3 regions of the Streptomyces sp. NPDC046977 genome follow, and region 3 is predicted to be linked to each of the others. Evidence: predicted binding sites of a transcription regulator. Region 3 holds the regulator's gene; each other region holds the start of a gene.
What was found. The regulator HrcA, encoded in region 3, represses chaperone genes, less so after heat shock. The targets are predictions, from matches to a motif close to TTNGCACTCNGNNNNNCNGAGTGCNAA.
Positions count from the first base shown of each region.

Region 1 (9,756 bases), on a different contig from region 3:
GAGCGCGGCGCACACCCACACGGCGTCCGTGTCCGGCCCGATCGCGCTCAGTCCCGACACGAGACCGCCGCCTCCGCGCCGCGACTCCAGCGTCCCGTCCTCCCGGAGGCTGTACGAGACGGGCCCGCGATTGGACGCCACCAGAACCCGCGCGCCATGCGATGCGACCATGCCGCCAGCCTAGCCACGCATCCCCACCCGCAAACGTGTGCGCTACGCCACCCGAGCGTCCCCAGGGCCGCAAGGCCCTGCGCCCCCCTCAGGGGCGCGGGGAACTGCGCGCCCAGCCACGACGCACCGGCACGAAGCACACAACGCTCACCCCTCAGGGGCGCGGGGAACTGCGCGCTCAGCCACATCCCACCGGCACAGTGGGCACGACGCCCACCCCCTCAGGGGCGCGGGGAACTGCGCGCCCAGCCACATCCCACCGGCACAGTGGGCACGACGCCCACCTCCTCAGGGGCGCGGGGAACTGCGCGCTCAGCCACGACGCACGGGCACGAAGCACACAACGCTCACCCCCCAGGCGCGCGGGGCGAAGCCCCGAGCCTCAGGCGACCTCACGCCCCCGCACATACTCGGGCACCGTCATCATGGGCGGCCGCTCCTCCGTCGTGACCTCATGCACCCGCGGAGCGAACCCCTCCGCGGTCCGCTCGAACTGCGTGAGGACGGGCCGCACCAGATGCCCCCGCGCCAGCCGCGTCTGCGCCGTGCGATAAATCGTCGCGGCCATGCGACCCAGCGCCTGCCCGTCCTGGTGCCGATGGTGCCGTACGCCGACGTCGACCTGCGCGAGCGCGTCGAGCCCGACCGCGTTGAGCGCGTCGATGAGCAGCCCCAGTTCGACGCCGTACCCCACGGGAAACGGCAGCCGCTCCAGCAGGGACCGCCGCGCCGCGTACTCGCCGCCGAGGGGCTGCACGAAGCCCGCGAGCTGCGGCCAGTGCAGATTGAGCAGGGGCCGGGCGACCAGTTCCGTGACGCGTCCGCCGCCCGTCGGCTCCACCGTGCCGCCGGCCTCCAGGGGCCGGTCGTACATCGCCTTGACCAGCTGGACGTCCGGCTCCGTGAGCAGCGGCCCGACGATCCCGGAGACGAAGCGCGCGTCGAATTCGCGCAGGTCGGCGTCGATGAAGCAGACGATCTCGCCGCGCGTCGCGAGCAGTGAGCGCCACAGCACCTCGCCCTTGCCGGGTACGGCCGGCAGCCGCGGCAGGATCGCGTCGCGGTGGACGACGGTCGCGCCCGCCTCCGCGGCGACCGCGGCGGTCCCGTCCGTGGACCCCGAGTCCAGGACGACGAGCTCGTCGACCAGCGGCACGGCCCCGGGCGCGTCGGACATCAGCGCGCGGCGGATCTCCGTGACGATCGCCCCGACCGTGGCCTCCTCGTCGAGCGCGGGCAGCACCACGCTCACCGTCCCGTGCGGGCCCGCGGCCCGCTTCGCGGCGAGGAGCTGGCTCAGCGGCCGGCGCTCGGCGGTCCAGGACCGCCGCCGCAGCCAGCCGGCTACCTCGTCCAGCACTGCGTTGCTCCGTTTCTGCCCCTCTTCGGCCTGTCTCGAAGGACGGACGGGCTGTGACCAGGTTCGAGGTCGTCGGTTACAGTCGTGAACACGAGGCATGACCATCGTATGTCCGCGGTGATCGCGCCTCGCACGACAAATGCCCGGGCCCCGCGCCCGGTGCCATACCGCTCATCCAGAGGGGCAGAGGGAACGGCCCGTTGAAGCCCCGGCAACCCTCCCGCCGACCGCGAGGTCCAGGTGGGGAAGGTGCCAATTCCGTCTCGCGGCGAGATGCGCCGCGAGGAAGATGAGGAGAAAGGGCCTCGCCTGACATGGCTGCGCAGACTGCTGTCACCGACGTCGCGTCCACGGATTCCCCCTTCGGACCCGCTTCCGCACTGTCCTGCCGGGAGTGCGGCGAACGCTTCCCACTGAGCCCGATCTTCGCGTGCGAGGTCTGTTTCGGGCCGCTCGAAGTGGCCTACGACCTTCCCGCCGGCGATCCCGAGACGCTCCGCAAGCGCATCGAGTCCGGTCCGAACAACATCTGGCGCTACGCGCCGCTGCTGCCCGTCCCCGCCGACGTGGCCACCAAGCCCAATCTGAACCCCGGCTTCACCAAGCTCGTCAAGGCCGACAACCTCGCCCGTGAACTGGGCGTCACCGGCGGCCTGCACATCAAGGACGACTCCGGCAACCCCACGCACTCCTTCAAGGACCGTGTGGTCGCCATCGCCCTGGAGGCCGCCCGCACCTTCGGCCTGACCACGCTGTCCTGCTCCTCCACCGGCAACCTCGCGGGCGCGGTGGGCGCCGCGGCGGCCCGCGCCGGCTTCCGGTCCTGCGTCTTCATCCCGCACGACCTGGAGGAGGGCAAGGTCGTCATGGCCGCCGTCTACGGCGGCGAACTGGTCGGCATCGAGGGCAACTACGACGACGTCAACCGCTTCTGCAGCGAGCTGATCGGCGACCCGATCGGCGAGGGCTGGGGCTTCGTCAACGTCAACCTCCGCCCGTACTACGGGGAGGGCTCCAAGACGCTCGCGTACGAGATCTGCGAGCAGCTCGGCTGGCGGCTGCCGGACAACCTCGTCATCCCGATCGCCTCGGGCTCGCAGCTGACGAAGATCGACAAGGGGCTCCAGGAGCTGATCAAACTCGGCCTGGTCGAGGACAAGCCGTACCGCATCTACGGCGCCCAGGCCGAGGGGTGCTCCCCGGTGTCCACCGCCTTCAAGGCCGGGCAGGACGTCGTGCGCCCGCAGAAGCCGAACACCATCGCCAAGTCGCTCGCCATCGGCAACCCGGCGGACGGCCCCTACGTGCTGGACATCGCCCGGCGCACCGGCGGCGCGGTCGAGGACGTCACCGACGAGCAGATCGTGGACGCCATCAAGCTGCTCGCCCGCACCGAGGGCATCTTCGCGGAGACGGCGGGCGGCGTGACCGTCGGTGTCCTGAAGAAGCTGATCGAGAGCGGGCAGTTGGACCCGGCCGGCGAGACGGTCGTGCTCAACACCGGTGACGGGCTCAAGACCCTGGACGCCGTCGCCGCGACCTCCCGGCCCACCGCCACCATCCGCCCGAGCCTCGACGCGTTCCGCGCCGCCGGCCTGGCCGGCTGACCCCGGCCGCCGATCGCCGTCCGTCCCGATACGAAGGTGAAGCCCGCATCATGAGCGCGAACGTCCGCATCCCCACCATCCTCCGCCCCTACACCGGCGGCCGGGCCGAGGTCCCCGCCGAGGGCGGCACGCTGGCCGAGGTCATCGCGTCGCTGGAGAACAACCACCCCGGCATCGCGGCCCGTGTCCTGGACGACACGGGCAAGCTCCGCCGCTTCGTGAACGTCTATGTGAACGACGACGACGTCCGCTTCTCCGAGGGCCTGCAGACCGCGGTGGCCGAGGGCGCGTCCGTGTCGATCATCCCCGCGGTCGCCGGGGGCTGTTGAGCCGCCTGCGCCGCGGAACGGGCAGGGGTGCCGGGAGTTGCTCCCGGCACCCCTGTGTGCGTGAGGGGTAGTTGAAGGGCTGTACAGTTGTTCCAGAGGCTCGCAACCCTCTGCAACGCTCTGCGTAAACCCTCTTCCCGGGGCGTCCTTGTCGACGATTTATCGCCAAATTCCTGCGATGATTGTCGTGTTGGCGTCATATGTCCCGCCCGACTTGCCCCGGATCATTGGCCGATCGAGCCGTTCTTCCCTTTCCTCCTGCCCGGATTTCTCGTCGGATTGACCTGTTGCAGACAGCGTTCGTGCAGATACATTCAGCCGCGGTCGACGCGTTCCGGCGCACGCCCCCTTGGCTGTAGGGGGTGAGGTCTGACCCGGGTCCGCGAGGTGCGGGCCTGCGAAAGGCCAGCAATAGGGGAGTTAGGAATGGCTCAGGGCACCGTCAAGTGGTTCAACGCGGAGAAGGGCTACGGCTTCATCGCGGTCGACGGTGGTGCGGACGTCTTCGTGCACTACAGCGCGATACAGATGGACGGCTACCGCACCCTCGAGGAAGGTCAGCGGGTCGAGTTCGAGATCTCGCAGGGCCAGAAGGGGCCGCAGGCGGACATGGTCCGTCTCGCCGCCGGCTGACGCCGCGCACCGGCCACGGAGCGCCTCGCACCGACGCGCTCAAACGTACATGTCAAGGCCCGCCCTCTGAACGGGGGCGGGCCTTCGTCTGTCCGGCGCCCCCCGCCCGCCCCCGCCCGCCCCGGCACCTGACGGGAGACCGGCCGAGCGGCTTGCACTCTCCTAGGGCGAGTGCTAATCATTGGCGTTAGCACTCTGACGTTGAGAGTGACAAAGGACCGAGTGGGTGAGGCCCGCTCGACCGCCGGAAAGGAACCGGCGGAAGGGCAGGCCGTCCGTCGCGGGCGCCGGCGCGGTCCTGGAGTAATCCTTCCCCGCAGCCGTGCGCCGCGGGGGGACCCCAAGTCCGGGAGGACCACTTCACATGGCCAAGATCATCGCGTTCGACGAGGAGGCACGGCGCGGTCTCGAGCGCGGGATGAACCAGCTCGCCGACGCCGTCAAGGTCACCCTCGGCCCCAAGGGCCGCAACGTCGTCCTCGAGAAGAAGTGGGGCGCCCCCACGATCACCAACGATGGTGTGTCCATCGCCAAGGAGATCGAGCTCGAGGACCCGTACGAGAAGATCGGCGCGGAGCTGGTCAAGGAGGTCGCGAAGAAGACGGACGACGTCGCCGGTGACGGCACGACGACCGCGACCGTCCTCGCCCAGGCGCTGGTCCGCGAGGGCCTGCGCAACGTGGCCGCGGGTGCGAACCCGATGGCCCTGAAGCGTGGCATCGAGGCGGCCGTCGAGGCCGTTTCCGCCGCCCTGCTCGAGCAGGCGAAGGACGTGGAGACCAAGGAGCAGATCGCCTCCACCGCCTCCATCTCCGCCGCTGACCCCCAGATCGGCGAGCTCATCGCCGAGGCGATGGACAAGGTCGGCAAGGAAGGCGTCATCACCGTCGAGGAGTCCCAGACCTTCGGTCTGGAGCTGGAGCTCACCGAGGGTATGCGCTTCGACAAGGGCTACATCTCGGCGTACTTCGCCACCGACCTGGAGCGTATGGAGACCGTCTTCGACGACCCGTACATCCTGATCGTCAACTCCAAGATCTCCGCGGTCAAGGACCTGCTCCCGCTGCTGGAGAAGGTCATGCAGTCCGGCAAGGCGCTGCTGATCATCGCCGAGGACGTGGACGGCGAGGCCCTGTCGACCCTCGTGGTCAACAAGATCCGCGGCACCTTCAAGTCCGTCGCCGTCAAGGCCCCGGGCTTCGGCGACCGCCGCAAGGCCATGCTCCAGGACATCGCCATCCTCACCGGTGGCACCGTGGTGTCCGAGGAGGTCGGCCTCAAGCTGGAGAACGCCGGTCTGGAGCTGCTGGGCCGCGCCCGCAAGGTCGTCGTCACCAAGGACGAGACCACCATCGTGGACGGCTCCGGCGACGCCGACCAGATCCAGGGCCGGGTCAACCAGATCCGCGCCGAGATCGAGAACAGCGACTCGGACTACGACCGCGAGAAGCTCCAGGAGCGCCTCGCCAAGCTGGCCGGCGGCGTGGCCGTCATCAAGGCCGGCGCGGCCACCGAGGTCGAGCTCAAGGAGCGCAAGCACCGCATCGAGGACGCGGTGCGCAACGCCAAGGCCGCCGTCGAGGAGGGCATCGTCGCCGGTGGTGGCGTGGCTCTGCTCCAGGCGTCCAACGTCTTCGAGAAGCTCGAGCTCGACGGCGACGAGGCCACCGGTGCGGCGATCGTGAAGCTGGCCCTGGAGGCCCCGCTGAAGCAGATCGCGGTCAACGCCGGCCTCGAGGGCGGCGTCGTGGTGGAGAAGGTCCGCAACCTCACCCCGGGTCACGGCCTCAACGCCGCGTCCGGCGAGTACGTCGACCTCATCGCCGAGGGCATCATCGACCCGGCCAAGGTGACGCGCTCCGCGCTGCAGAACGCGGCGTCCATCGCCGCGCTCTTCCTCACCACCGAGGCCGTCATCGCCGACAAGCCGGAGAAGGCCGCGGCCCCGGCCGGCGGCGGCATGCCGGGCGGTGACATGGACTTCTGATCCCGCGAGGGTTCAGCAGTACACGAACGAGGGCGGCACCCCCACGGGGTGCCGCCCTCGGGCGTTCCCCGTCCCCGCCTCCCGGCGCTGAGCGATGAGGCGGCCCTCGCGGCCGCCTGCCCCCGGCCTCGCCGGCGGCCCGCGCCGGCTGCGTACGGCCGCCGCGCCGACCGGGCCCGACCAGCCGCCCGTGGCGGACCGTGGCGCGTCCGGATTTCGCCTGCCGGACGGACACGACGGTGCTGAGGTGCGGCCTCTCGGGCGGCCCGCCCGGCTCCCCACCGACGAAGCGGTCCGCAGCGGCTCAGCGGGCGCGACTCCGGGGTGGAACGGGAGGCCGAGCCCTACGACCGACTCACGGAAGAGGTCCGCCGTGAGAGCGGCAGGAACTGGTCGAGCTGATGCCGGGCGCGACGCGGTCGCGACCACGGCTTCCGGAACCGCTTCGCGTGCGACGACGCCGAAGCCCTGATCGAGCGGCACGGCTGCCAAGGGAGCCGGTCCATCTCACGGCCGATGCCAACTCCGTCACCACGGACGGGACGCCGCCCTTCCGCCGCCCGGCCGAGCGGGCGTTCCCGCGAGGACCGGTTCGAGGCCGCATTCTCGCTGCCCGGTCGGAGGTCTGGCCCACGGCGGCCGGGGCGTCGAGCAGTTCGCGCCAGGTGCGGACGGCCTCCGCGTCGACCGGGCCCTTTGGCGCAGTGTCTTGCTGCTCCTCCGCTTGCCGGCCAACGTGGCGAGGGGCGTGGGCGGGCGGGTATTCCTGCGAGGACCGGTTCGAGGCCGCATTCTCGCTGCCCGGTCGGAGGTCTGGCCCACGGCGGGCGCGTCGAGCAGGCAGCGCCGGGGGTGTGGGGCCGCCCCGCCGACCGGGCCCCCTGGCGACCCTCCGTCGCCGGGCCGATGGGGCGGGCCGGGGGAGGAGGGCGCAGGGAGGTTCGGGCGGGGGGCCGAGTCGGGCTAGCCCACGGCGACCGGGGCGTCGAGCAATTCGCGCCAGGTGCGGACGGCCTCCGCGGCGACCGGGCCCGACCAGCCGTCGGGGCGGACCGCGCCGCCGACGTGGAAGGCGTCGATGCCCGCCGCCAGCAGCCGGGGCAGGTGCTCCGCGCGCAGGCCGCCGCCGACCATCAACTGGGGATCGCCGGGCGCGCCCTCCGCCGCCTCCGCGACCAGCACGTCCAGGCCGGTGTCGACGCCGCGGGCCGATCCCGCCGTCAGGTACGTGTCGTGTCCGGGCAGTCCGCGCAGGGCCGCGCGCAGCGCCGCGCGGTCCGCGCAGTGGTCGATCGCGCGGTGGAACGTCCAGCGCGCGCCCGGGCCCACGGCGTCGGCCAGCATCCGCACCGCCCGCAGGTCGGGGCCGCCGTCGGCGTCGAGGAAGCCGAGCACGAACTCGTCGGCCCCCTCCGTGCGCAGCGCGGCCGCCGCGGCGCACAGCGCGTCGACCTCCTGGGCGCCGCCCGCCGCGAAGTCGGCCCGGCCGCGCAGCATGACGCGTACCGGCACCTCCACCGCGGCGCGTACGGCCGCGAAGACCTCCCGGCGCGGGGTCAGGCCGTCGGCGGACATGTCGGTGACCAGTTCGAGGCGGTCCGCGCCCCCCGCCTGGGCCGCGCGTGCGTCGTCGGCGTCGAGCGCGATCACTTCGAAAATTGGTCTAGACATATATTCAGGATCCCACATGCCTCCACCGACCCGCGACCCCCGTGCTCCACAATGGCCGACATGGCCGCCACCGATCCCGAGCTGCTGACGCACTGGAGCGCGCTGCTGCGCCGCTGCCAGACCGAGTCCGTCGACCCGAGGCCCTACGGCGAGGACCTGCTCGCCCGCTGGGCCGAACCCCAGCGCCGCTACCACACCACCGACCACCTGGCCGCGGTGCTCGTCCATGTCGACTCCCTGGCCGAGTACGCCGAGGACATCGACGCGGTGCTGCTCGCCGCCTGGTTCCACGACGCCGTCTACCGTCCCGACCGCTCGGAGAACGAGGAGCGCAGCGCCCGCCTCGCCGAACGCGCGCTGCCCGAGGCGGCCGTCCCCGACACCATCACCGCCGAGGTCGCCCGCCTCGTCCGGCTCACCGTCACCCACCACCCCGGCGACGGCGACCGCAACGGCCAGGTGCTGTGCGACGCCGACCTCGCCGTTCTGGCCGGCGACCCCGTCGCGTACGCCGCCTACGCCGCCGCCGTCCGCGACGAGTACGGCTTCGTCCCCGACGACGCCTTCCGCGCCGGCCGCGCCGGCGTACTGCGCCAGCTCCTCGCGCTGCCCCGGCTGTTCCGAACCACCATCGGCTACGAGCGCTGGGAGGACACGGCCCGCCGCAACCTCACCACGGAACTGGAACTCCTGCTCTCCGCCGATGACTCCGCGCCGCCGGACCGGTCTGCCCTCTGAGACCTGTCCTGCCCGCACCCACCGGAAGGCGGCCGCCATGACCGATGACGCCGTACTGCGATCCGCGATCACCACCGCGTACCTCTCCCTCGCCGACCTGCTCGACGGGGCGGGCAAGGACCGGTGGGACAGCCCCTCGCTCTGCGAGGGCTGGCGGGTGCGCGAGGTCGTGGCGCACATGACCATGGCGGCGCGCTTCACCGAAGCGGAGTTCATGGCCGAACTGCGCGCCTGCGACTACGACTTCACCCGCCTGTCGAACGCCGTCGCGACCCGCGACGCGGCGCTGCCGGAGGACACCCTCGTCGCCGGGCTGCGCTCGCAGGTCATGCACCACTGGACCCCGCCCGGCGGCGGGGTCCGCGGCGCCCTCAACCACGTGGTGATCCACGGCCTCGACGTCACCGTGCCCCTCGGCGTGGAGCGCCGTGCCCCGGAGCAGGCCGTCACCACCGTCCTGAACGACCTGACGTACGGCGGCGGCCACGCCCACTTCGGTGTGGCGGTCGACGGTCGCGCGCTGCGCGCCACCGACCTGGACTGGTCCTACGGCTCGGGACCCGCCCTGAGCGGCGAGGCCGGCGACCTGGCGTCCGCGCTGTGCGGACGAAGGCTCCCGGAGGGGCGGCTCCAGGGCGACCCCCTCTGACCGGGACGGGGCCGAACCGGTCAGGATTCGAGAAGCCCCGGCGGCCGGGTCCCGATTAGCGTGGCGGACAGAGCGGGCGACGGCGCCACCGCCGCCGCCCCGCCCCGACCCACGACTCAGGAGTGACCATGAGCGGCTCTTCCACCCAGGGCATCAAGACCGTGCTGCACCCCGTCTCCGACCTCACGAAGGCCAAGGAGGTGTACACCGCCCTGCTCGGTGTCGCCCCGCAGCACGACAGCGAGTACTACGTCGGCTTCGAGGTCGAGGGCCAGCAGATCGGCCTGGTGCCGAACGGCGGACCGCAGGGCATGACCTCGCCGGTCGCCCACTGGCACGTGACGGACATCGAGGCGAAGCTCGCCGAGGTGACCGCCGCGGGCGCCACCGTGAAGGAGCCGGTGCACGACGTCGGCGGCGGCCGCCTCGTGGCCACCTTCACCGACCCCGACGGCAATGTCCTCGGGCTGATCCAGGACCGGTGAGCCGCGGCCGCCTCCGGCCGGCCGGACCGGCCGGCCGGAAGCGCGGACACGGCGACCGGACGTACTGTTCGATGCCGGTGGGACACCAGCACCGACTCAGAGGGACCGAGGGAGACGCGATGAGCA
Region 1 covers NZ_JBEYWO010000002.1:302,490-312,245, forward strand. Annotated here, with positions in the region: gene ABZ883_RS03925 (trehalose-6-phosphate synthase) at 1-171, opposite strand, end outside; gene ABZ883_RS03930 (glucosyl-3-phosphoglycerate synthase) at 554-1,531, opposite strand; SAM riboswitch class I at 1,700-1,827, shown strand; gene thrC (threonine synthase) at 1,846-3,138, shown strand; gene ABZ883_RS03940 (ubiquitin-like small modifier protein 1) at 3,189-3,467, shown strand; gene ABZ883_RS03945 (cold-shock protein) at 3,894-4,100, shown strand; gene groL (chaperonin GroEL) at 4,465-6,087, shown strand; gene ABZ883_RS03955 (copper homeostasis protein CutC) at 7,051-7,758, opposite strand; gene ABZ883_RS03960 (hypothetical protein) at 7,810-8,496, shown strand; gene ABZ883_RS03965 (maleylpyruvate isomerase family mycothiol-dependent enzyme) at 8,534-9,145, shown strand; gene ABZ883_RS03970 (VOC family protein) at 9,274-9,630, shown strand; gene ABZ883_RS03975 (excinuclease ABC subunit UvrA) at 9,750-9,756, shown strand, end outside.
Region 1: groL (chaperonin GroEL) is a predicted target of HrcA. The motif match lies at 4,252-4,278, and genes of this name have one in related genera.

Region 2 (9,756 bases), on a different contig from region 3:
GGGTGCGGCAATAGCGTTCGGCGAGGGGGTGCACATGGGCGAGCAGGTCGTGGGTCGCCTGCTCGTCGCCCTCGACGGCTCGACGTACGAGAGCCCCTATGGCTGTCTCTGTGCCGGTGGCCTCGTCGCGCATCCATCCATAGTGCCTCGCCGAGGCGCGCTCCGTGGCCTCGGCGGGGTTGTTGTGGTCCGAAGCGTTATGCGAAGCGCCCTGCGGCGCGTTCCGAGGGACCGCACCGGCCGTAGTCATGTCATGCACCCGCCGCCCCGCCCGCCCGTGTCCCCGAGAGTCCATGCCTCAAGCATGCGCCCTCGGAACGGAAACCGGTACGAGCGGGGCAGCCGCACAGTCGCCCCACGGCCCATCGGCCCCTCGCCGCTCAACTCGACGGCCTAGCGCACCAGGCCCCAGCGGAAGCCGAGCGCCACCGCGTGGGCCCGGTCCGAGGCGCCGAGTTTCTTGAACAGACGTCGCGCGTGCGTCTTGACGGTGTCCTCGGACAGGAAGAGCTCGCGTCCGATCTCGGCGTTGGAGCGGCCGTGGCTCATGCCCTCCAGCACCTGGATCTCGCGGGCGGTGAGTGTCGGTGCGGCGCCCATCTCGGCGGAGCGCAGCCGGCGCGGTGCGAGCCGCCACGTCGGGTCGGCGAGGGCCTGGGTGACCGTGGCCCGCAGTTCGGCGCGCGAGGCGTCCTTGTGCAGGTATCCGCGGGCACCGGCGGCGACGGCGAGCGCCACCCCGTCCAGGTCCTCGGCGACCGTGAGCATGATGATGCGGGCCCCCGGATCGGCGGACAGCAGCCGCCGTACGGTCTCGACACCGCCGAGTCCGGGCATCCGGACGTCCATGAGAATGAGGTCCGAGCGGTCGGCGCCCCAGCGGCGGAGGACTTCCTCGCCGTTGGCCGCGGTCGTTACGCGCTCGACACCGGGCACGGTCGCGACCGCGCGGCGCAGCGCCTCTCGGGCGAGCGGGGAGTCGTCGCAGACGAGAACGGAAGTCATGACCGTCCTCCGCAGCTGATCCGCGTCACGTTGAGCCTCCAGGCTGTACGAATCGTCACTGGTGGGGTCGACGGCCCCGGGCACCTGCCCGTTGCGTTCGGCCGCCAACCACTTCCGCACCTTCAACGACCCTCACTCGAAAGAGTTACGGAGTTTGCGGACGCTCTCCCGCACGCTGCGTGCCCGGCTCGCCACGCACCAGCAACACCGCAGGTCGTGACCGTGGGACCGGATACGGAATGAAGGACATCGGGCGCCCGGTTGCAGGACACCCACCCGCCGACCGGGGGGTCAATGTCAGATTTTGCCTGTTTGGCGGCTTTTTACCCGCATGGCGGGAGTTCGTTGGCGATTTTGTGATGAATCATATTTACATCTACTTGGACAGTAGATGTACCGTCGACATCACCTCCCGCAGAGCGTCTGGAGCGTCGCCTGGGAGGCAGTCCCGTGCAGCCCACCTCTCGAGGAGATGAGCAATGGCAGACTTCTCCCGCCTCCCGGGCCCCAACGCCGACCTCTGGGACTGGCAGCTGATCGCCGCGTGCCGTGGTGTGGACAGCTCGCTGTTCTTCCATCCGGAGGGAGAGCGCGGTGCGGCGCGGAGCGCGCGTGAAGCGGCCGCCAAGGAGGTGTGCATGCGCTGTCCTGTGCGCGCCGAGTGCGCGACCCACGCCCTGACGGTTCGCGAGCCCTACGGGGTCTGGGGCGGGCTCACCGAGGACGAGCGCGAGGAGATGATGGGCCGGTCCCGCAACCGGGTCATGAGCTCGCACGCCGCCGGCGGACACTGAACGCCGGGCTTCACCCACTGAGGAAACGTTTCCCCCTCCCCGTACCGCGGGGAACCGGACCGGGCGCCCGAGCGGCGCCCCTGCCCTGCCGGGCCCCCGAGCCGCTCTCGGGCCCGCCCGGATCCGCCGGACCGCAACCGCACCCCCGCGTCACGGCCGCCCGCCGTGCCGGGGCGACACCGGCACCGCACCTCCCCCATGGACTTCGCGCAGCTCTGGGCCCAGGCTGAGGAGCCATGGACCTCACCGGGGAATTCACGCTCGATGCCGGCATCACCTACCTGAACACCGCGTCGGCGGGCGTCGGCCCGCGCCGGGCCGCCGACGTACTGCGCACCGCCGTGACCGCCTGGTCCGACGGCAGCGACGACTGGGTGCGCAACGAGGCCGTCCTGAACACCACCCGCGCCACCTACGCCCGGCTGACCGGCGTGCCGGCCGACCGGGTCGCCGTCGGCTCGTCGGTCACCACGCATGTCGGGATGATCGCCGCGGGCCTTCCGGCGGGTGCCGAAGTCGTGCTCGCGGAGGGCGACTTCAGTTCCCTGGTCAACCCCTTCGCCTCCCGCCCCGACCTCGCTGTCCGCACCGTGCCCCTGGAGGGCGTGGCCGACGCCGTCCGTCCCGGCACCGCGCTGGTCGCCGTCAGCGCGGTGCAGTCCGCGGACGGCCGCGTCGCCGACCTCGCCGCGGTCCGCGAGGCCGCCGGCCGGCACGGCGCCCGCGTGCTGGTCGACGCCACACAGGCGGTCGGCTGGCTGCCACTGACCGCCGGGGCCTACGACTACGTGGTGTGCGGCGGCTACAAGTGGCTGCTCGCCCCCCGCGGCGTCTCCTTCCTGACCGTGCGGGAAGGCGCCGAGGACGGCCTGTCCCCGCACTTCGCCGGGTGGTACGCGGCCGAGGACCCCTGGGGCGACTGCTACGGGCCGGTGGCCCGGCTCGCCCGCTCCGCGCGGCGCTTCGACGTCCTGCCCCCGTTCCTGCCGTACCTGGCCGGCGCGGCCTCCCTCGGGCTGATCGAGGAAGTGGGCGTCGGGGTGATCGGCGCCCACGACACCGCGCTGGCCGAGCGCTTCCGGGCGGGACTGCGCGAACTCGGCCACAAGGCCGTGCCGCCGGGTGCGCACGACTCGGCGATCGTCGCCGTCCCGGGCCTGGGGGACGCGGCGGAACGGCTGGCCGCGGCCGGCATCCGCCTCTCGGTCCGCGCCGGGAACCTGCGGGCGGCGTTCCACCTGTACAACACCGAGGCGGACGTGGACCTGCTGCTGCGCGTGCTCGCGCGCTGAGCGGCCGGAAATCGCGTCGCCCCGCCGCGGGCGGCCGCCGTACGGTCGCGGGATGAGAGTGCTCTCGGTCAACGTGGGACGTCCCCGGCCGAACCCGTGGAAGGACACGGGCGTCACGGGCATCGACAAGCGGCCCGTGACGGGTCCGGTGGCCGTGACCGCGCCGGGCCCCAAGGGCACCGGCGCGGTGGGCCTGGCCGGCGACCGGGCGTACGACGTACGCCACCACGGCGGCCCCGACCAGGCCGTCTACGCCTACGCCCGCGAGGACCTGGACGGCTGGGAGCGCGAACTCGGCCGGGACCTGCGCGACGGCATGTTCGGGGAGAACCTCACCACCCTCGGCGTGGACGTCAACGGGGCGCTGATCGGCGAACGTTGGCGGATCGGCGGCCCGGCGGGCGCGGTCCTGGAGGTGTCCTGCCCGCGCATTCCCTGCGGCACCTTCCAGGGCTGGCTGGACGAGGCCGGCTGGCTCCGGCGGTTCACCCGCGCCGCACTGCCGGGCGCCTACCTGCGGGTGGCCGAACCGGGCGGGATCCGCGCGGGCGACCCGGTGGAGGTCGTCCACCGCCCCGGCCACGCGGTGACCGTCGCCCTGGTCTTCCGGGCGGTCACCCTGGAACCCGGCCTGCTCCCGGCTCTGTTGGCGGCGGACGCGCTCCCGGAGGAGATCCGCGCCGCGGCGCGCGGGCGCACACCGTCCCACTAGCCTTTCGGGGCATGACGACTTCACTCATCACGGGAGCCACCGCGGGCCTCGGCGCGGCCTTCGCCCGCCGGCTCGCGAGCGACGGCCACGCCCTCGTCCTCGTCGCGCGCGACGAGCAGCGACTGGAGGAACGCGCCGCCGAGCTGCGCCGCACCTACGCGGTGACCGTGGAGGTGCTGCCCGCCGACCTTTCGACGGACAAGGGCATCGAGGCGGTGGAGAGCCGGCTGGGCGACCGCGAGCGCCCGGTCGGCGTACTGGTCAACAACGCGGGCTTCGGCAACCGCGGTGCCTTCGGCGACGTCCCCATGGCCGAGGAGCTGACCATGCTCAAGGTGCACTGCGAGGCCGTGCTGCGGCTGACCGGCGCGGCGGCCGCGGCCATGAAGGAGCGCCGCCGCGGGTTCATCGTCAACGTGGCCTCGGTGGCGGCCTTCGTGCCGCGCGGCACGTACGGCGCGAGCAAGGCGTGGGTGGTCAGCTTCACCCGGGGCGCGGCCCGCGAACTGTCCGGCAGCGGGGTGCGGCTGATGGCGCTGTGCCCGGGCTTCGTCCGCACCGAGTTCCACGAGCGGGCCGGCCTGGACACCTCCGGCATCCCCTCCTGGGCGTGGCTCGACGCCGACAAGGTGGTCGCCGCCGCCATCCGCGACCTGGCCCGCGGCCGCACGCTCAGCGTGCCCGACCCGCGCTACAAGGCCGCGGCGCTCGCCGCCAAGTTCGCCCCGAGCGGCGCCATGGGCTCGGTCTCCGCGTCGGCGGGACGCCGCTTCGGTCCTCTCTACCCCCGGGACTGACGCGGCCGGAAGGCTCACCGGGCATGCCGAAGGCCCCCGTTCCCGCACCGGGAACGGGGGCCTTCGGGCGCACTCAGTGGGAGTGGCCGTGACCGTGGCCGTGACCGGCCTCGGCGGGCTCCTCCTCCTTCTTCTCCACCACGAGGGTCTCGGTGGTGAGAAGCAGGGAGGCGATGGAGGCGGCGTTCTCCAGGGCGGAGCGGGTGACCTTGACCGGGTCGATGACGCCGGCCTTCACCAGGTCGCCGTACTCGCCGGTCGCGGCGTTGAAGCCGTGGCCCTTCTCCAGCTCGGCGACCTTGGAGGTGATGACGTAGCCCTCCAGGCCGGCGTTCTCGGCGATCCAGCGCAGCGGCTCGACCGCGGCGCGGCGGACGACCGCGACACCGGTGGCCTCGTCGCCGGACTTGCCGAGGTTGTCCTCCAGCACCTTGACGGCGTGGACGAGCGCGGAGCCACCACCGGAGACGATGCCCTCCTCGACCGCGGCGCGGGTCGCGGAGATGGCGTCCTCCAGACGGTGCTTCTTCTCCTTGAGCTCGACCTCGGTGGCCGCGCCGACGCGGATGACGCACACGCCGCCGGCCAGCTTGGCGAGGCGCTCCTGGAGCTTCTCGCGGTCCCAGTCGGAGTCCGTGGTGGTGATCTCGCCCTTGATCTGGTTGATCCGGCCCTCGATCTCCGAGGAGTCGCCCGAACCGTCGACGACGGTGGTCTCGTCCTTGGTGACGGTCACGCGGCGGGCGTTGCCGAGCACGTCCAGGCCGACCTGGTCGAGCTTGAGGCCGACCTCCTCGGCGACGACGGTCGCGCCGGTGAGGGCGGCGATGTCGCCCAGCATGGCCTTGCGGCGGTCGCCGAAGCCGGGGGCCTTGACCGCGACCGCGTTGAAGGTGCCGCGGATCTTGTTGACCACCAGGGTGGACAGGGCCTCGCCCTCGACGTCCTCGGCGATGATCAGCAGGGGCTTGGAGGCGCCGGCCTGCAGCACCTTCTCCAGCAGCGGGAGCAGGTCCTGGATGGAGGCGATCTTGCCCTGGGTGATGAGGATGTACGGGTCCTCCAGGACGGCTTCCTGGCGCTCCGGGTCCGTCACGAAGTACGGCGACAGGTAGCCCTTGTCGAAGGCCATGCCCTCGGTGAAGTCCAGCTCCAGACCGAAGGTGTTGGACTCCTCGACGGTGATGACACCGTCCTTGCCGACCTTGTCGATCGCCTCGGCGATCAGCTCGCCGACCTGCTTGTCCTGGGCGGACAGCGCGGCGACGGCGGCGACGTCGTCCTTGCCCTCGATCGGGCGGGCCGAGGCGAGCAGCTCGTCCGAGACGGCCTTGACGGCGGCGTCGATGCCCTTCTTCAGGGAGGCCGGGGAGGCGCCGGCGGCGACGTTGCGCAGACCCTCGCGCACGAGCGCCTGGGCGAGCACGGTGGCGGTGGTGGTGCCGTCACCCGCGATGTCGTTGGTCTTGGTCGCCACCTCCTTCACCAGCTGCGCGCCGAGGTTCTCGTACGGGTCGTCGATCTCGACCTCACGGGCGATGGTCACGCCGTCGTTGGTGATGGTCGGGGCGCCGAACTTCTTGTCGATGACGACGTTGCGGCCCTTGGGGCCGATCGTCACCTTCACGGTGTCGGCGAGCTTGTTGACTCCACGCTCAAGGGCGCGACGGGCGTCCTCGTCGAACTTCAGGATCTTGGCCATACCGGCGGAATTCCTCGTCTTTGGGTTCTCGTCAAAGACCGCGCCCCGGGCCCCCGGTCCGTGCTTGGACTCGGTGTGCCCGGGGCGTGGTCACGGCATTTCTCGGTTACGAGCGGCGCCGGATTTACTTCTCGACGATCGCGAGGACGTCGCGAGCCGAGAGGACGAGGTACTCCTCGCCGCTGTACTTGACCTCGGTGCCGCCGTACTTGCTGTACAGCACGATGTCGCCGACCTTGACGTCGAGCGGGATGCGGTTGCCGTCCTCGAAGCGACCCGGGCCGACAGCCAGGACGACGCCCTCCTGGGGCTTCTCCTTGGCGGTGTCCGGGATGACCAGGCCGGAGGCGGTGGTCTGCTCGGCATCCAGCGGCTGGACCACGATGCGGTCCTCGAGCGGCTTGATGGCAACCTTGGTGCTGGCGGTCGTCACGATCCGACCTCCCCCTTCAAAGGGCTCACGGGAGTGTCTGTCTGGGGTGGCGACCTGGTAGGCCCGTCGTCGCGGGTGCCGGACCTGCCCGTCGCTTTGTTATTGGCACTCGGCAGGGCTGAGTGCCAGGTCTGAGATTATGACGCGCTTAGCACTCGGTCAAGCGGAGTGCCAACGCCGCGCCGTACGCGGTCGCCCGGGACCGGGGCAGCGACCGCGGCGCGGGACAATGGACGACGTGGATCTCGACGCGTTCTCCGCCCTGCTGACCGACGAGGGGCAGCGGCTGCTGGCCGCCCTCCGCGACTACGACCCCGCGGACGAGATCGCCACCGCGACCCGCCTGCGGCGCGAGCACGACGCGGCCCTGGTCTCCGCGGCGCTCACCCAGGCGCGGCTGCGGCAGCGGGCCGAGGCGAAGTTCGGCGAGGACGCGTACGCGATGTACTTCACGCCCCACGGAGTGGAGCAGTCGACGCGGGCATCGGTGGCCCGGCACCGCGCGGAACGGTTCGCGGCCCTCGGCGTGCGGCGGCTGGCCGACCTGTGCTGCGGCATCGGCGGCGACGCGATCCCGCTGGCGCGGGCCGGCGTGGACGTGCTGGCCGTCGACCGCGATCCGCTGACCTGCGCGGTGACCCGGGCCAATGCGCGGGCGCTGGGGCTCTCCGAACGCATCGAGGTGCGCTGCGCCGACGTCACCGAGGTGGCCGCGGACGGCTTCGACGCGGTGTTCGTGGACCCCGCCCGGCGCGGGGGCCGCGGCAGGATCTTCGACCCCGAGGCGTACTCCCCGCCGCTGTCGTGGGCCGTCGCGGCCGCACGAAAGGCGCCGCTGGCCGCGCTCAAGGTCGCGCCGGGCATCCCCCACGAGGCGGTGCCGCAGGACGCGGAGGCGGAGTGGGTCTCCGACCGCGGCGACGTGAAGGAGGCCGTGCTCTGGTTCGGCACGGCCGCGGGCACCCGCCGGGCGACCCTGCTGCCCTCCGGCGCCTCCCTGCCCGCCGCGGGCCTCCCCGACCCCGCGGTGCGCCCGGTCGGGCGCTGGCTCTACGAACCCGACGGCGCCGTCATCCGGGCCCACCTCGTCGCGGACGTCGCGGCGCAGGTCGGGGGCGGGCTCATCGACGAGACCATCGCGTACGTCACCTCCGACGAAGTACGGGCGACGCCGTGGGCGACCGCGTACGAGATCACCGACGTGCTGCCGTTCAGCCTCAAGCGGCTCAAGGCGCTGCTGCGGGAACGGGAGGTGGGCGTGCTCACGGTCAAGAAGCGCGGCTCGGCCGTCGAGCCGGAGGAGTTGCGCCGCAGGGTCAGGGCCCAGGGGCCCAATGCGGTGACGGTCTTCCTGACCCGGGTCGCGGGTGCGCCCAGCATGCTGCTCGGCTCACCTGTTCCCCCGCCCTCCCGCCCGTGTGCCCTGTGAAGTCAGGTGCCCCGACGCCAGTCGTTGGGGGGCCGGGTGCGGGCCCTCCGGGGCTGCCATTCTGGACAGCACATTTAGGTGCCTCAAGCACTCTCGGCTGCGTACCCCGGGTCACGCACCCAAATATGCTCCACAGTCCAGAACGCCACCCCTACGACCCCGCCCCCTCCGTAGTCTCCGCGCCTGATCCCCGGTGGGTGGGCGAAGAGGCGGTCCGGGGTCGACGCAAGTGCCCATCCGACCCCCCACCGGCCGTAAGCCGCCCCTACCGGCCCGGGAGGGGGTGTGGCGGGGTGCGCCCGCTGGGGGCACCTCCCAGCGGTAGCTGGGGGAGACGAGCGGAGACCGCGGTACACGAATCGAGGGGGTAACCCGCGAGCGCTGTGGGGGTCCCCCCGGCCGAAGGTTGGGGGAGGGCGGGAGGGCGGGGGAAAAACCCAGGCACAGCGAAGCGCAGCGCACCTCAGGCCACAGACTCGAAGCGCCAGCGGTGGACACCCCGCCGGCACAGCGCCTCCGGCGGATCCGGCAGTTCGGGGAGTTCCGCGTCGTACGCGGCATCCCACCAGGTGATGACCAGCACCCGGTCCTGCGGGGCCGAGAAGCTCTCCCGGCGCACCGGGGCGGGCGTCAGCGTCCGGGCGCGGACCCACGCGAGGAGTTCGGGCCCGCCGCCCTCCACGGCGCGGGCCTCCCACATCAGGGCGACCGTCATGACGAGTAGAGGTTGTCCTTGCTGAGCTCGTGCACGTGGTCGTGGTCGTGGGTGTGCCCGGGCACGGACACGTCGGTGACCAGCAGCGAGGAGTCCGCCGGGAGGTCCCACGTCGAGGACGGGCGGTTGCGGGCGACCATCTCCGCGCCGAGTGCCGCCACCATCGCGCCGTTGTCGGTGCACAGCTTGGGCCGCGGTACGCGCAGCACGATGCCCGCGTCGTCGCAGCGCTCCTGCGCGAGCGAGCGCAGCCGGCTGTTGGCGGCGACACCGCCGCCGATCATGAGGTGGTCGACGCCGTTGTCCTTGCAGGCGCGGATGGCCTTGCGGGTCAGCACGTCGGCCACGGCCTCCTGGAAGGAGGCGGCGACGTCGGCGACGGGCACGTTCTCGCCCTCGCGGCGCTTGGACTCGATCCAGCGGGCCACGGCCGTCTTCAGCCCGGAGAAGGAGAAGTCGTACAGCGGGTCCCGGCCGCCTGTGAGGCCGCGGGGGAAGCGGATGGCGGCCCGGTCGCCCTCGCGCGCGACGCGGTCGATGGCGGGGCCGCCGGGGAAGCCGAGGCCCAGCACGCGGGCGACCTTGTCGAAGGCCTCGCCCGCCGCGTCGTCGATGGTGGCGCCGAGCGGCCGGACGTCGCCGGTGATGTCGGGTGCCAGCAGCAGCGAGGAGTGCCCGCCGGAGACCAGCAGCGCCATCGTGGGTTCGGGGAGGGCGCCGTGCTCCAGCTGGTCGACGCAGATGTGGGAGGCGAGGTGGTTCACGCCGTACAGCGGCTTGCCGAGGGCGTAGGCGTACGCCTTGGCGGCCGAGACGCCGACCAGCAGCGCGCCCGCCAGGCCGGGTCCGGCGGTGACGGCGATGCCGTCGAGGTCGG
Region 2 covers NZ_JBEYWO010000003.1:286,145-295,900, forward strand. Annotated here, with positions in the region: gene ABZ883_RS06335 (sigma-70 family RNA polymerase sigma factor) at 1-133, opposite strand, end outside; gene ABZ883_RS06340 (response regulator transcription factor) at 394-1,005, opposite strand; gene ABZ883_RS06345 (WhiB family transcriptional regulator) at 1,485-1,799, shown strand; gene ABZ883_RS06350 (aminotransferase class V-fold PLP-dependent enzyme) at 2,036-3,091, shown strand; gene ABZ883_RS06355 (MOSC domain-containing protein) at 3,144-3,803, shown strand; gene ABZ883_RS06360 (SDR family oxidoreductase) at 3,815-4,600, shown strand; gene groL (chaperonin GroEL) at 4,674-6,302, opposite strand; gene groES (co-chaperone GroES) at 6,427-6,735, opposite strand; gene ABZ883_RS06375 (class I SAM-dependent methyltransferase) at 6,965-8,164, shown strand; gene ABZ883_RS06380 (hypothetical protein) at 8,628-8,879, opposite strand; gene tsaD (tRNA (adenosine(37)-N6)-threonylcarbamoyltransferase complex transferase subunit TsaD) at 8,876-9,756, opposite strand, start outside.
Region 2: groES (co-chaperone GroES) is a predicted target of HrcA. The motif match lies at 6,884-6,910, and genes of this name have one in related genera.

Region 3 (9,756 bases):
TCCTGGCACCGCTGCCCCGCCAGGCCGACCGACGCACGGACGGCGACTGGATCAGCCGCGGCTCCCTGTCATTCCTCGCCGAGGCGTCCGACCTCCTCGCCGGGCAGCTCGACGAGGACATGGTCGCCGCGCTGGCCGGACAGCTGCTGGTGCCCCGGCTCGCCGACTGGTGCGCCGTCTGGCTCGGCGCCGACGGCCCCGGGACGACCGGCCCGCGGCTCGCCCGCGTCTGGCACGCCGCGGAGAGCCGCATCGACGGGCTGCGCATGGTCCTGGAGAAGGACCCGCCCCCACCGCCCCCCGACGGGCGCTCCGGCGCCGTCCCCTGGCCCTGGCCGGCCACCGCCGACGGGGCCGGTGGGGCCGACGCCGTGGGCGCCGCCCTCGCCTGCCCGCTCGTCGCCGGCGGACGCTGCCACGGCACCCTCCTGCTCGGCCGGACCGGGCTCATGCGCATGCCCGACGAGGTCATCGGGCTCATCGAGGACTTCGCCCGCCGCGTCGCCCTCGCGGTCGGCACGGCCCGGCAGTACGCCCGGCAGGCCATGATCAGCCGCGTCCTGCAGCGCGGGCTGCTGCCCGCCGGGCTCGGCACGGTCCCCGGCGTCGAGACGGCCGTCGTCTACGAACCCACCCGCGCCGACGTCGTCGGCGGCGACTTCTACGACATCTTCCCCGCCGGCGGCGGCCGCTGGTGCTTCGCCCTCGGCGACGTCCAGGGCAACGGCCCCGAGGCCGCCGCCGTCACCGGACTCGCCCGGCCCGTGATGCGGCTCCTCGCCAGGGAGGGCCACGGCGTCGCCGAAGTCCTCGACCGCCTCAACCGCGCCCTCGCCGACGAGGCCGCCGCGGCCACCCTCGGCGACGGCCTCGGCCCCGGCTGGGAGACCGGCCCGCGCTTCCTGTCCCTGCTGTACGGCGAGATCGTGCCCGGCGACGACGGCGGCGTCCTGTGCACCCTCGCCAGCGCCGGCCACCCGCTCCCGCTCGTCCTCAACGGCGAGGGCACGGTCCGCGCCGCCGCCGTCCCCCAGATACTGCTGGGCATCACGGACGACGCGCACTACCGCAGCGAATCGTTCCGTCTCGCCCCCGGGGACACGCTCCTGTGCGTCACCGACGGCGTCACGGAGCGGCGCAGCGGCAACCGGCAGTTCGACGACGACGACGGGCTCGCGGCGGTGCTGGCGGGGTGTGCGGGGTTGGGGGCGGCGGGGGTCGCGGAGCGGGTTCGCGCGGCGGTGCACGGGTATGACGTGGCGCCGCCTGATGATGACCTCGCGGTGCTCGTGCTTCGGGCCCAATAGCGCTCCGCTGCGCTTCCTTGGGCCTTGGTTCTTTCCCCGCCCTCCCTCCCGTGTGCCCGGCACGGTAAGTGCAGGCCCCGCACGTTTGCCGTGGGGTCGGTGCCGCGCCGGGGTACGTCCTCAGCGCTCGCGGGTTACCCCCGCGATTCGTGTACCGCGGTCACCTCTCGTCGCTTCCGGGCGCACCCCGCCACACCCCCTCCCGGGCCGGTTGAGGCGACTTACGGCCGGTGGGGGGTCAGATGGGCACTTGCGTCGACCCCGGACCGCTTCTTCACCCACCCACCGGGGATCAGGCGCGATACGAAGCGGAGGGGGCGGGGGAGGTGGGGGCACCTCCCAGCGGTAGCTGGGGGAGGATGGTGTTTTGGACACTGGAGCATATTTGGGTGCGTGACCCGGAGTGCTGCAGGCGGGTGCCTGAGGCACCTAAATGTGCTGTCCGGAATGGCAGCCCCGGAGGGCCCGAACCCGGCCCCCGCACCACTTGCGTCGGGGCGCCCAGACCTTGCCGGGCACACAGGCGGGAGGGAGGGAAAAGAACCCGGCAGAATAGGCGTATGCCATCCGTACTGCCCGACGGCGAACCCATGCCCCAGAACGGCGCACTCCCCCCCACCGCCCTCGCCGGTGCGGAGCACCGCCCACTCGGGTTCTACCTGCACGTCCCGTACTGCGCGACCCGCTGCGGCTACTGCGACTTCAACACCTACACCGCCGCCGAGCTGCGCGGCACCGGTGGCGTTCTCGCCTCCCGCGAGAACTACGCGGAGACGCTGATCGACGAGGTCCGGCTCGCCCGGAAGGTGCTGGGCGACGACGCGCGCCGCGTCGAGACGGTGTTCGTGGGCGGCGGCACGCCGACGCTGCTGCCGGCGGCGGACCTGACGCGCATGCTGGGCGCGATCCGGGACGAGTTCGGCCTGGCGGAGGGGGCGGAGGTCACGACGGAGGCGAATCCGGAGTCGGTGGACCCCGCGTACCTGGCGGAGCTGCGGGCCGGGGGCTTCAACCGGATGTCGTTCGGGATGCAGAGCGCCCGGCAGCACGTGCTGCGGGTGCTGGACCGCACGCACACGCCGGGCCGGCCGGAGGCCTGTGTCGCGGAGGCGCGGGCGGCGGGCTTCGAGCACGTCAATCTGGACCTGATCTACGGCACGCCGGGGGAGTCGGACGACGACTGGCGGGCGTCCCTGGACGCGGCGATCGACGCGGGTCCGGACCATGTGTCGGCGTACGCGCTGATCGTGGAGGAGGGCACGCAGCTGGCCCGCCGGATCCGGCGCGGCGAGGTGCCGATGACGGACGACGACGTCCACGCGGACCGCTACCTGATCGCGGAGGAGCGGCTGTCGGAGGCCGGTTTCGACTGGTACGAGGTGTCGAACTGGGCGACGTCCACGGCGGCCCGCTGCCGCCACAACGAGCTGTACTGGACCGGTGCCGACTGGTGGGGCGCCGGACCGGGCGCGCATTCCCACGTGGGCGGCGTGCGCTGGTGGAACGTGAAGCATCCCGCGGCGTACGCGGCGGCGCTCGCGGAGGGCCGCAGTCCGGGCGCGGGCCGCGAGGTGCTGGCCGCGGAGGACCGCCGGGTGGAGCGGATCCTGCTGGAGCTGCGGCTCGCGGACGGCTGCCCGCTGGACATCCTGGCCCCGGCCGGGGCGGAGGCCGCCGGGCGCGCGGTGGCGGACGGCCTGCTGGAGCCGGGCGCGTACGAGGCGGGGCGGGCGGTGCTCACGCTGCGCGGGCGGCTGCTGGCGGACGCGGTGGTGCGGGACCTGGTCGACTGATCAGGCTCCCGGGGCGGTGACGAAGTCGATCAGCTCCTCGACGCGGCCGAGCAGTTCCGGCTGGAGGTCCTTGTAGGAGCGGACGGAGCCCAGGATGCGCTGCCAGGCGGCACCGGTGTTCTCCGGCCAGCCGAGCGCGCGGCACACGCCGGTCTTCCAGTCCTGGCCGCGCGGTACGGCCGGCCAGGCGGTGATGCCGAGGGAGGCGGGCTTCACGGCCTCCCACACGTCGATGTACGGGTGGCCGGCGACCAGCACGTGGTCCCCGGTGACCGAGGCGGCGATCCGGGACTCCTTGGAGCCGGGCACGAGGTGGTCGACGAGCACGCCGAGCCGGGCGTCGGGTCCCGGGGCGAAGGCGGAGACGATGGCGGGCAGGTCGTCGACGCCCTCCAGGTACTCCACGACGACGCCCTCGATCCGCAGGTCGTCGCCCCAGACCCGTTCGACGAGCTCGGCGTCGTGGCGTCCCTCGACATAGATGCGCCCGGCGCGGGCGACCCGGGCGCGGGCGCCGGGGACGGCGAGGGAGCCGGAGGCGGTCAGCCGCGGGCCGGAGGGGGCGGTGGCGCCGGGGCGCACGAGGGTGACGACCTTGCCCTCCAGGAGGAAGCCGCGCGGCACGAGCGGGAAGACGCGGTGCTTGCCGAAGCGGTCCTCCAGGGTGACGGTGGGGCCCTCCGCGGTCTTCTCGCAGCGGATCACCGCCCCGCAGAACCCCGTGGAGACCTCCTCCACCACCAGGTCGCGTTCGGCCGCGACCTCGGGCGCGGGCACGGACGGCCGCTTCCAGGGCGGGGTGAGATCGGCGTCGTAGTTCCGGCTGCGCATGCCAGGGATCGTATCCGGGCGCGGGTCCGCTCAAGCGGATCAGAACCGGGCGGCCAGCGCGTCCCGTTGGGCGCGGACGAAGCGCGCGTCGACCACCGCTCCGTGGCCGGGGACGTAGAGCGCGGTCTCGCCGCCCAGTTCCAGCAGCCGGTCCAAGGTGCCCGGCCACGCGCCGGGCGCCGCGTCCGGGCCGGCCTGCGGCTCGCCGGACTCCTCGACGAGGTCGCCGCAGAAGACCACAGTGGGCGTGCCCGGCACGATCACCACCAGGTCGTGGGTGGTGTGTCCCTCACCGGGGTGGACCAGCAGGGCCTCGCGGCCGCCGCCGAGGTCCAGCGCCCAGTGGCCGTCCACGAGGTGATCGGGAGGCACCAGGGCGTCCGCGGCCTCCTTCGCCGCGTCCTCGGCGACGCCGTACGCGATGGCGTCCAGGCGCAGCGCGTCGCGTTCGCGGTCCAGGTGGACGCCGAGGGTCATTTCCCCGTGGACCTGCGCGCCGGGGAAGGCGGCCGTGCCGAAGACGTGGTCGAAGTGACCGTGGGTCAGTGCGATGTGCGTCACGTCGCGTCCGGTCAGCTCCCGGACCCGGCGTCGCAGCCCGGCTCCCTCGGCGACCGAGGACCCGGTGTCGACCAGCAGGACGCCCTCGCCGCCGGTGACGACCCCGATGGTGACGTCGAGGAACGGCATCCGGCACCGCGCGACGCCGGGCGCCAGTTGCTCCCAGCCGCCGAAGGTCCCCGGTGCCGCCGGTGTCGTGTCCACACGGCGACGGTATCCCCGCCGGGGCGGCCCGTGCGCGCTACGGTGACCGGTCGAGGGGGGTCCGGGTGCGGACCGCCCTTGCCGAGGTCTTGCCTCCCCGCCGTACACTGACTTGGGGAAAGCTGGCACTCGCTCGCAGGGAGTGCCAGGGCAGGGAAAACGACCGACGACTGGAGGTGGACGCCGCAATGCTGAGCGAACGACGGCTCGAAGTGCTGCGGGCCATCGTCCAGGACTACGTGGGCACCGAGGAGCCGGTCGGCTCCAAGGCGCTCACCGAACGCCACCGGCTGGGTGTGTCCCCCGCCACGGTGCGCAACGACATGGCGGTGCTGGAGGAGGAGGGCTACATCCAGCAGCCCCACACCAGCGCCGGCCGGGTGCCGACCGACAAGGGCTACCGGCTCTTCGTCGACCGGCTCACGAACGTCAAGCCGCTGTCGGGCGCGGAGCGCCGGGCCATCGGGAACTTCCTGGACGGCGCGGTGGACCTCGACGACGTCGTGGCCCGCACGGTGCGGCTGCTGGCGCAGCTGACCCGGCAGGTCGCCGTCGTCCAGTACCCGTCGCTGACCCGCTCGACCGTGCGCCACGTCGAACTGCTGGCCCTGGCGCCGGCCCGGCTGATGCTGGTGCTGATCACGGACACCGGCCGGGTCGAGCAGCGGCTGGTCGACGCCCCCGCGCCGGTGGGCGAGACCGTGCTGGCCGATCTGCGGGCCCGGCTCAACAGCCGGGTGGTGGGCCGCCGCTTCGCCGACGTCCCGCAGCTGGTGCAGGACCTCGCGGACGGCTTCGAGCCCGACGACCGGCCGACCGTGCAGGTCGTGCTCGCCACACTGCTGGAGACCCTGGTCGAGGAGACCGAGGAACGGATCATGCTGGGCGGCACCGCCAACCTGACCCGTTTCGGCCATGACTTCCCCCTCACGATCCGCCCGGTCCTGGAGGCGCTGGAGGAGCAGGTCGTGCTCCTGAAGCTGCTGGGCGAGGCCGGGGATTCGGGCGTGACCGTGCGAATCGGTCACGAGAATTTCCACGAGGGCCTGAACTCCACATCCGTCGTCTCCGTCGGCTACGGTTCGGGCGACGAGGCGGTCGCGAAACTTGGCGTGGTCGGCCCGACCCGCATGGACTACCCCGGAACGATGGGAGCGGTACGCGCAGTGGCACGTTACGTCGGACAGATCCTGGCGGAGTCGTAGTGGCCACCGACTACTACGCCGTGCTCGGCGTGCGCCGCGACGCGAGTCCGGACGAGATCAAGAAGGCCTTCCGCCGTCTCGCGCGCGAGCTGCACCCGGACGTCAATCCGGACCCGAAGACGCAGGAGCGGTTCAAGGAGATCAACGCCGCCTACGAGGTGCTCTCGGACCCGCAGAAGAAGCAGGTCTACGACCTCGGCGGCGACCCGCTGTCCGCCAACGGCGGCGGCGCCGGTGCGGGCGCGGGCTTCGGCCAGGGCTTCGGCAACTTCAGCGACATCATGGACGCCTTCTTCGGCACGGCGTCCCAGCGCGGCCCGCGCTCGCGCACCCGGCGCGGCCAGGACGCGATGATCCGGCTGGAGATCGAGCTCGACGAGGCCGCCTTCGGCACGACCAAGGACATCCAGGTCGACACGGCGATCGTCTGCAACACCTGCCACGGCGAGGGCGCCGCCCCCGGCACCTCCGCGCAGACCTGCGACATGTGCCGCGGCCGCGGTGAGGTCTCGCAGGTCACCCGGTCCTTCCTCGGCCAGGTCATGACCTCCCGGCCCTGCCCCCAGTGCCAGGGCTTCGGCACCGTCGTGCCGAACCCGTGCCCCGAGTGCGCGGGCGACGGCCGGGTCCGCTCGCGCCGCACGCTGACGGTCAAGATCCCCGCCGGCGTCGACAACGGCACCCGCATCCAGCTCGCGGGCGAGGGCGAGGTCGGCCCCGGCGGCGGCCCCGCCGGCGACCTGTACGTGGAGATCCGCGAGCTGCCGCACGCGGCCTTCCAGCGCCGCGGCGACGACCTGCACTGCACTGTCACCCTCCCGATGACGGCGGCGGCGCTGGGCACCAAGGTGCCGCTGGAGACCCTGGACGGGCTGGAGGAGATCGACATCCGGCCGGGCACGCAGTCCGGCCAGTCGATCCCGCTGCACCAGCGCGGCATCACGCATCTGCGGGGCGGCGGCCGGGGCGACCTGGTCGTGCACGTCGAGGTGCAGACCCCGGGCAAGCTCGACCCGGACCAGGAGGAACTCCTGCGGCGGCTGGCGAAGCTGCGCGGCGAGGAGCGGCCCATGGGCCAGTTCCAGCCGGGCCAGCAGGGCCTGTTCTCGCGGCTGAAGGACGCCTTCAACGGCCGCTGACGCGGCATGCGCGAGGTGCGGGCACCCGCCCGCGCCTCGCGCGGCCGTGCGCCCGGTCTCGTGAAACGATGGACGCATGGCCGCGCTGACCGATCTCTCGACCCTCGCCGCGCATCCGGTGGTGCAGGCGCCCATGGCCGGCGGTACGTCCACGCCCGCGCTGGCGGCGGCCGTGGCCGAGGGCGGCGGCGTCGGCTTCCTGGCGGCCGGTTTCAAGACCGCGGAGGGCATGCGCGAGGAGATCGCCCGGATCAGGGGACTCACCTCCCGGCCCTTCGGTGTCAACGTGTTCATGCCGCAGCGCGAGACTGCCGACCCGGCGCGCGTCGAGGAGTTCGCCGCACGGGTGGCCGGCGACGCCGGCCACTACGGAACGTCCCTGGGTGACCCCGCCACCGGCGGCGACGCCGTGCTGGAGGACGCGTACGGGGCGAAGATCGCGGCCCTGCTGGAGGACCCCGTCCCCCTGGTCAGCTTCACCTTCGGATGCCCCGAACCCACCGTGCTGCGCGGCTTCGCCGACGCCGGCACCGTCACCGTCGTCACCGTGACCTCCGTCGCCGAGGCGCGGGCCGCCGAGGAGGCGGGCGCGGCGGCGGTGTGCGTGCAGGGCTCCGAGGCCGGCGGCCACCAGTCCACGCACCGCGACGACCCGGAGCGCGACGGCACGGAGACCGGGCTGCTCGCCCTGGTGCCGCAGGTGCGGGCGGCCGTGTCGCTGCCCCTGGTCGCGGCGGGCGGCATCATGCGCGGCGAGCAGATCGCCGCGGTGCTGGCGGCGGGCGCCGACGCCGCCCAGATGGGCACCGCCTTCCTGGCCTGCCCCGAGTCGGGGGCGCACCCCGTGCACAAACGGGCCCTGACCGACCCGGACTTCACAGCGACCCGGCTGACCCGCGCGTTCACCGGCCGCCCCGCGCGCAGCCTGGTCAACCGGTACCTGCGCGACCACGACCGGTACGCCCCGCCCGGCTATCCGCGCATCCACTTCCTGACCGCCCCCGTGCGCGCCGCCGCCGCGAAGGCCGGCGACCCCGCGGCGATGGCCCTGTGGGCCGGCCAGGGGCACGCCATGGCCCGCGACCTGCCCGCCATCGACCTCGTACGGCTGCTCGCGGCCGAACTCGACTCCGCCCGGAGCGCTTTGTGACCGCCCCTGTTTTTGTCGTCGAGCCCGACGCCCTGGGCCCCGCCCGCATCACCCTCTCCGGCCCCGAGGGGCGGCACGCCGTCTCCGTACGGCGGCTGCAGGTCGGCGAGGAGATCGTGCTGACCGACGGTCAAGGGCGGGGCGCGCACGGCGTCGTGGCCGCCGTCGACGGCAAGGACACGCTCGAGGTCGACGTCACCGGCGTCCGCGAGGAGCCCGCCCCCCACCCGCGGATCACGGTCGTGCAGGCACTGCCCAAGGGCGACCGCGGCGAACTGGCCGTGGAGACCATGACGGAAGTCGGCGTCGACGCGATCGTGCCGTGGGCCGCGTCCCGCTGCATCACGCAGTGGAAGGGCGACCGCGGCGCCAAGTCCCTTGCCAAATGGCGCTCCACCGCCCGCGAGGCCGCCAAGCAGGCCCGGCGGCTGCGCTTCCCCGACATCGCCGAGTTGGTGACCACACGTCAACTCGCGCCGCTGCTGGCGGGGGCGGCCTTCGCCGCCGTCCTCCACGAGGAGGGCTCCGAGCCGCTGGCCTCCGCGGGCCTTCCCGCGGACGGCGACATCGTCCTGGTCGTCGGGCCCGAGGGCGGAGTCTCCCCCGAGGAACTCGACGCCCTGGCCGCCGCCGGGGCCAAGCCGTACCGGCTCGGCGCGAGTGTGCTGCGCACCTCGACGGCGGGGGTCGCGGCGACGGCGCTGCTGCTGGGGCGGACGGGGCGCTGGGGTTGATTCCCCTTTTTTGTGTTCGCTCGCCTCCGGGCGCTTTGGTCCGGTGCCGACGCTCCTTGACGCTGCGCTTCCTCGTTCCTCGGTCGCTTGGTCTCGTCGCTTTCGGCACCGGCGCGCCCTTTGGCTCGCTCACGGGGGGTGGGGGTGTGCCCTCGGGCACTTGGATCCTGCGTCGGCTGCGGGCGGTACCGGTCGCAGGGGCGTTGCTTTCGCACCGGCGCGCCCCCTTTTTTGTGTTCGCTCTGCCTCCGGGCGCTCTGATCCGGTGCCGACGCTCCTTGACGCTGCGCTTCCTCGTTCCTCGGTCGCTTGGTCTCGTCGCTTTCGGCACCGGCGCGCCCTTTGGCTCGCTCACGGGCTGTAGGGGTGGGCCCACGGGCACCTGGATCCTGCGGCGGGGGCGGATGGGGGGCGCGACCGTGGTTGGGAGCGGCAAATGAGATCCAAAAGCCCTGACCCACAGGCCACGGGGTGGTTAGTGTGACGGCGTGACGCAGCCTTCGTACCTCCGCTTTCCGCATCTGCACGGCGACCTGATCACCTTCACCGCCGAGGACGACGTCTGGGCGGCCCCGCTCGACAGTGCCGGCCGGGCGTGGCGCGTGAGTGCGGACAACATGCCGGTCGCCCACCCGCGGTTCTCGCCGGACGGCGAGCACGTGGCCTGGAGCTCGACGCGCGACGGGGCGCCGGAGATCCATGTGGCGCCGGCCGACGGCGGCCCGTCGAAGCGGCTGACGTACTGGGGCGCCGGGCGCACCCTCGTGCGGGGCTGGACGGCCGACGGCGAGGTGCTGGCCATCAGCCCGCAGGGGCAGGCGTCGTCGCGCCG
Region 3 covers NZ_JBEYWO010000010.1:167,620-177,375, reverse strand. Annotated here, with positions in the region: gene ABZ883_RS17805 (ATP-binding SpoIIE family protein phosphatase) at 1-1,307, shown strand, start outside; gene hemW (radical SAM family heme chaperone HemW) at 1,868-3,100, shown strand; gene ABZ883_RS17795 (DUF3097 domain-containing protein) at 3,101-3,931, opposite strand; gene ABZ883_RS17790 (MBL fold metallo-hydrolase) at 3,971-4,621, opposite strand; gene hrcA (heat-inducible transcriptional repressor HrcA) at 4,885-5,901, shown strand; gene dnaJ (molecular chaperone DnaJ) at 5,901-7,040, shown strand; gene ABZ883_RS17775 (nitronate monooxygenase) at 7,117-8,190, shown strand; gene ABZ883_RS17770 (16S rRNA (uracil(1498)-N(3))-methyltransferase) at 8,187-8,924, shown strand; gene ABZ883_RS17765 (PDZ domain-containing protein) at 9,413-9,756, shown strand, end outside.